One region of the Lysinibacillus sp. RS10 genome, then DNA from elsewhere that is predicted to be linked to it. Evidence: riboswitches for the same ligand, from Rfam matches in the RefSeq annotation. Region 1 holds a riboswitch; the other holds the start of a gene.
The links. Region 1 has a riboswitch for glycine ahead of gcvT (glycine cleavage system aminomethyltransferase GcvT). Riboswitches for the same ligand answer to the same signal wherever they lie in the genome.
Positions count from the first base shown of each region.

Region 1 (3,210 bases):
CTCATCAACTGAAGATACACCAATTACGTCTAACATTTCTTGTTTATCTTGCTCCGTCATAGGTAAATAACGATGTTTCATAAATGTAGCTCCCTCTTTTCAAATATTATTTTGAACGCTTGTAAAACGGTGTTTCTACTGTCACTACCTTTAAGTGCTTACCACGAATTTCGATTTCTAATTCAGTTCCGATAGTTGCGAATTGGCTGTCAATTAATGCGTTACCAACATTACGTTTAGAAGAAGGAAGTTGAGTACCTGTTGTCACTTCACCGATTTCCTTACCGTCCTTAAATACTTTATAACCATGTCGAGGAATTCCTTTATCGATCATTTCAATGCCCACAATTTTACGTGACAGTCCATTCTCTTTTTGTGTCACTAATGCATCATGACCAAGAAAGTCTTCTTTATTTAATTTCACAGCAAAGCCAATACCCGCCTCAAGAGGTGAAATTGTCGCTGATAGCTCTTGCCCATATAATGGAAGACCCGCTTCAAAACGAAGTGTATCACGGCATCCTAAACCTGCTGGCACAACGCCTTTGTCTTTTCCAGCTTCTAAGATTTTATTCCATAACGCTTTAATATCTTCTGGAGAGCCGTATAATTCAAAACCATCTTCTCCTGTGTAACCACTACGAGAGACTAATGCTTTATGACCAGCAACTTCAACATCTGCTTGGAAACGGAAGTATTTAATGGCACTTACATCAGTAGCTGTTAATGATTGAAGTACCTCTTCTGCTAATGGACCTTGAAGAGCAATTTGTGCATATGCAGAAGATTGATTGTCGATTGTGACATCAAATTGATGTTGATTTTCCATCATCCAATCATAATCTTTTTCAATATTTGCAGCATTGACGCACAATAAATAATGCTGATCGGCTAATTTATATGTTAATAAGTCATCGACAACACCACCATCTTCATAGCACATTGCATTGTATTGCGCTTGGCCTACTGCAATCTTCGAAATATCATTTGTCAAAAGATTTTGTAAAAAATTTAGAGAATCAGGACCAGTTACTAAAATTTCACCCATATGTGATACATCAAATAAACCTGCACGATTACGTACTGCATCATGCTCTTCCTTAATAGAAGAAAATTGTACTGGCAATTCCCATCCACCGAAGTCAATTGTTTTACCACCATACTTTGCGTATGCGTCAAATAGAGGTGTACGTTGTAATTCGTTCGTCATTCTTTTTGCCCCCTTATTGTTAGTTCCATTTTTACTGGTAGTAGTTCGTCTGTTTTTGTATTAGTACAATGAATGTTCTGCCAATTTATTTTGAACGCTTAAGCAGAACATTTTGACATAAAAAAAGACAGACGAACCCCTTTTCGGGATTCTCTGTCCTTGCACCTGAAAGTTACACCAGACTGGCTCGCATTGTTACAATGCCAATCAGCCGGCTTTCTCCTTCGGTGGCTGTTGTAATACAGCTCTCTCCAGAGTTGCGTCTTGTACGAGTCCTTTTACCTGAGAGATTCATAACCTTTGCTACTTGCTCCTTCGGTGACGTCTACAACGTTCTCTCCCCGCACAATCATCCGCCCAAGATTAATCTTGGTACTATTTAGTATTCAATGAACTTTTAGTTACTTATTTGTCTATATCCTAACATTAATTGCATTGAAAAGGCAAACATTTTTTAAATTATAATAAAACACGAACATTAAATTTAATTTAAAATATTATCGTTCGCCTTTCAACCTTTTAACTTGGAATACTAAATACTCAAGAATTTGACGGATTGTCCTACTCTCTGTTAACACCTGTATATGTCCTGCCTCACGATAGAACTTTCTTCTGTAATGATACAGATTCTCTAGCTCCTCTTTTGTTGAACTCTGTACGATTGGTCTATTTGGATCATGCTGTATTCGTTTGTAAATATCTTCGAATGTCGCATCTAAAAAAAACACGAGTCCGCTGCGTCTCATTATTTTTCGATTTTCAGCATTGACTGCAACCCCACCACCTGTTGAAATAATACAAGCTTCATCTCTAAAATTTTCCAAAAATTCTGTTTCTATTTCTCGAAAACGTGCTTCTCCGTATTTTTCAAATATTTGTGGGATTGTCATACCCTGCTGTCTAACAATTTCACGATCCATATCATAATATGGCATCTTTAGAAAATAGCTTAAACGTCTTCCTAACGCACTTTTCCCGCAGCCCATAAAGCCAACTAAATATATTTTTCGCATTCGAATCACCTTCTTATAACTACGATTCTACACTGTCTGACAAAATTTGTCCCAATAAATTTATCGTAGCTCGAACATTCATCTTTTCTAGCCCTTCATATGTTCGAAACTGTATTTCATAAGACGTATAATACGTAAGAACAAAAGTAGTTACAAAAAATAATAATGCAATTGCGATTAAAAAAATAGCCCCTCTGTCATTTTTCAATAATTGGTACATAGAAGGTTCGCTCCTTTTGGATACCGCTTGGAAATTCAACAGCTACCGTTAACATATTTTTTTCATATTTGAACTGGCATTTATTTATACCAATTAACATTGGCACATGACCACCCTTTACTTGATCACGAATAATATTGCTATAACAATCAATATTATGAAGGGTATCTGCCGCTTGAAAAGTTATTCTCTTTCGATCTTTTCGAATCGTAAATGATGAAATATCCTCTAAATACATATTCAAATCATAAGCAAATAGCTCCCACTTCGATTGTTCATCAGACAGTACCGTTGTTTTCATTTCTGCGAACCAAAGCATAATGAAAACAACAAGATGAGCAATAAGCACAAAAACAACTAATTGGAACAACGCTTCTAATAATGTATAGCCCCGCTCATTCATCGACTTCACCTGTCAGCTGGATGCATTTTTTACGTAATTCTCGTGCATTTTGAAAGCTTACACATATCCCCTGCCCATCAAAAGCCCAATTATATTCTACATTTTCGATTGTATTAGAGCCTTCCGCTTGCCGTAAATAGCGATAGTGCTTTAAGCCCTCATAGGCCGTTTCAGCTGCTATAACCTCTAGCTTCTTATTGTAAAGAGTTGTTTTCATAGTGTAGCTAATGGGTATTAATGTCGTGCATAAAAACATGACAATGACCACTGATAGAATCGTTTCTACAAATGAATAACCAGATTCATTCAACTCTCGATCTCCCTCGCCCTAACGTAATCACAACCTTTTTAATGCCCTGGGGTG
Region 1 is NZ_CP167122.1:1,667,131-1,670,340, reverse strand. Features, by position in the region: gene gcvPA (aminomethyl-transferring glycine dehydrogenase subunit GcvPA) at 1-81, opposite strand, end outside; gene gcvT (glycine cleavage system aminomethyltransferase GcvT) at 107-1,210, opposite strand; glycine riboswitch at 1,471-1,563, opposite strand; gene ACB089_RS08520 (shikimate kinase) at 1,708-2,223, opposite strand; gene ACB089_RS08515 (hypothetical protein) at 2,243-2,443, opposite strand; gene comGF (competence type IV pilus minor pilin ComGF) at 2,421-2,846, opposite strand; gene ACB089_RS08505 (hypothetical protein) at 2,839-3,156, opposite strand; gene comGD (competence type IV pilus minor pilin ComGD) at 3,149-3,210, opposite strand, start outside.

Region 2 (3,210 bases), 100 kb from region 1:
TAGAAAATACCAAGTTGTCATATATTCATCTCCTACAAGTATTAAATTAAACCTTCGCGAACGTGTACAAAATAAGTCTCATCACTATATATGTCATACGTTTTAACAATGTCATCCAACTATTAATGATAGCCCAAAATAGTGCTTCTCAAAATTTTGACACTCTGCGTTTAGTTCTATTCTTTATTGAAGTAATCCCCCACCCTAATCCAAGAATAGGGTGGAATGATTCTGTGGCCTTTCACTCATAACATTCAATAGATTAATTCTAGCCACAATGTAATTAATTTTATCAAACTCATTGGACTATCGCTAGCGCATCTTTTATAATAATAAAGAAGATAGAAAGGGGTAAGAAAATTTTGGACATACTTATCACAATCGGTATAATGTTAGTAGTCGTAATTGCATATATCGTCATTAATTCTATGCGACTAAAAAAAGCCGTAACAAACCTAACACAAGAACAATTTATTGAAGGCTATCGTAAAGCTCAGCTGATCGATGTACGTGAGCAAAAAGAATTTGAAGCTGGTCACATTCTTGGTGCACGAAATGTTCCTTCAACTACACTACGTCAACGTTACAAAGAAATCCGCCCAGATTTACCAGTATATTTATACTGCCAAAATACAGGCCGTAGCTCTCGAGCTGCACTGTTTCTTAAAAAACGTGGCTACAACCAAATTTACCAACTACAAGGCGGCTTCCGTACTTGGACAGGTAAAATAAAGTCCAAAAAACAGTAATGAAACAAAATAGATAAGACATTAGCGACTTATATAAATAAATTCACTCTTTGAAACTAAGTAAATTTATATATATTTACCTATATCGCTTTGTTTCACACCGAAAGAACCATCTCAAATGACTATGAGATGGTTTCTTTTTTCGCAAAAAATTCTGAGTTTCTACTATATTATATTTATTGTTAACGTCTAACAAGTTACTTCATGTTCACTAAGTACCTAATCATGCATTGGACGAAATAAGGAAAAGCAACGCAAGGTAATGTTCTGCTCGTTTTCATTGAGGATTCTTTGTTGTGGATAGGCGATCGGACAAACTGAGGAAAGCGTCCAGCCGGAATGAAAATCAAACTTACGTTATCATGACAACTTCACTTTATACCAAATATTCAACATCATCCACATATTAACATATGCCTAAAAATACTATTTTTCGTAAAGTATTTCCCTAGACGAACCATAATCTTCTTTTTTTCTGAAAATAGCTGAAATTTACCCTTGAATAATTATGTAAGCACTGATAGGATGTATAATATCTTAAAATAATATCAACAAGCAATACAATACAAGCTATGAATGCTATGGATCACACTATAGCAGGAGCAGTTCTGGAGAGAACGCATTTTGCGTCGCCGAAGGGTTCACTATCTCAGGCAAAAGGACAGAGGAGTAATATCTACTTTCATCATGAAAGCTATACCACATGAATGTTTATTTTTTCATATCCAGCATTCGCAATTGGTATTTGTTATTCTGACGTTTACGAGACTAGTGTCAATACTAGTCTCTTTTTATTTTCCAGTCAAAATTTTTATGCATCTTTGAGGGGGATTAACGTGGAACAACATCAATTAAAACGTGATTTAAAAAATCGCCATGTGCAGCTCATTGCTATTGGCGGAACAATAGGCACTGGATTATTTTTAGGTTCAGGCAAAGCCATTGCTTTAGCAGGACCTTCCATCATCTTAGCCTATTTAATCGTCGGAACTGCCCTATTTTTTGTTATGCGTGCATTAGGTGAATTATTATTATCGAACGCAGGCTATACATCATTTACTGATTTTGCATCAGAATACATAGGTCCTTGGGCAGGCTACGTCACTGGCTGGACTTACTGGTTCTGCTGGGTCATGACCGCTATGGCAGATATTATTGCTGTCGGTGTTTATGCACAATATTGGTTTGATATACCTCAATGGGTACCAGCGATTGGCTGTTTAGTACTGTTATTATTTTTAAACTTATTAACTGTAAAACTATTTGGTGAGTTAGAATTTTGGTTTGCCCTTATCAAGGTCATCACAATTGTTGCGCTGATCGTTATTGGACTAATCATGTTATTTACAGGCTTTCAAACAAGTTCTGGCACAGTTGCAGTTGAAAATCTTTGGGCACATGGCGGGATGTTCCCGAATGGCCTATACGGCTTCCTAATGGCCTTCCAAATGGTTGTTTTCGCTTTTGTAGGTGTCGAATTAGTAGGTGTTTCTGCTGCTGAAACGAACGACCCTAGAAAAAATATTCCGTCTGCCATTAACAAAATTCCATTTCGTATTTTATTATTCTATGTAGGTGCATTATTTGTTATTTTATGCATTAATCCTTGGTATGAAATGTCTGCCGTAAGCAGTCCATTTGTACAAGTATTTACACTAGCTGGTATCCCTATTGCTGCAGGGATTATTAATTTTGTTGTTCTAACATCCGCTGCTTCAGCAGGTAATAGTGGTTTATTCTCTACAAGCCGCATGCTTTATAATCTTGGGAACAATAAGCAAGCTTCACCATCGTTCGCCAAGCTTAATAAAAACAGTGTACCAAGTAACGCACTCGTTGTTTCCGCAATTGTTGTATCTGCAGGAGCATTACTAAGTAAACTGATGCCTGAAAGCGCCTTTAGTGTTGTTACAACGATCAGTGCTATTTGCTTTATTTGGGTGTGGAGTATTATTTTAATTTCTCATATCATTTATAAACGGAAAAATCGTGCACTTCATGAGGCATCAATTTTCAAGGCACCATTTACTCCGTTCGTGAACTATTTAGTACTTGCCTTCTTCGCATTTCTATTAGTTATTATGTTCATTTCAGAGGAAACTCGTACGGCATTACTGTTAACACCAATTTGGTTTATCATACTAATGATGATTTACAAAGTGAAAAGAAAGAAATAACTACGTTAAGAGGCATTAAAAATAACTGTCCTGAATAGTGACACTTCAAAGAAAGTAAATCTATTCAGGATTTTTCTATTTTTCTCAAAGTAATAATCCCTAACAAATTAACGATAGTATGAATAAAAGGGAGTTAAAAAAAGGAGGGTTTTTATTAAAAATAAGATCGTTATTTCTATTACGCTATTGTTTACCATTGTTCTGATTGTAATATTATTGTCTACGAGAAAAATCCAGACAATATAATAGTAGAACGGATTTGCTTTAACAAGGCGAGAGAGAAC
Region 2 is NZ_CP167122.1:1,770,061-1,773,270, reverse strand. Features, by position in the region: gene ACB089_RS09070 (biotin/lipoate A/B protein ligase family protein) at 1-21, opposite strand, end outside; gene ACB089_RS09065 (rhodanese-like domain-containing protein) at 363-749, shown strand; glycine riboswitch at 1,348-1,424, shown strand; gene ACB089_RS09060 (amino acid permease) at 1,586-2,926, shown strand.
Region 2: another riboswitch for glycine. It lies ahead of ACB089_RS09060 (amino acid permease); the one in region 1 lies ahead of gcvT (glycine cleavage system aminomethyltransferase GcvT).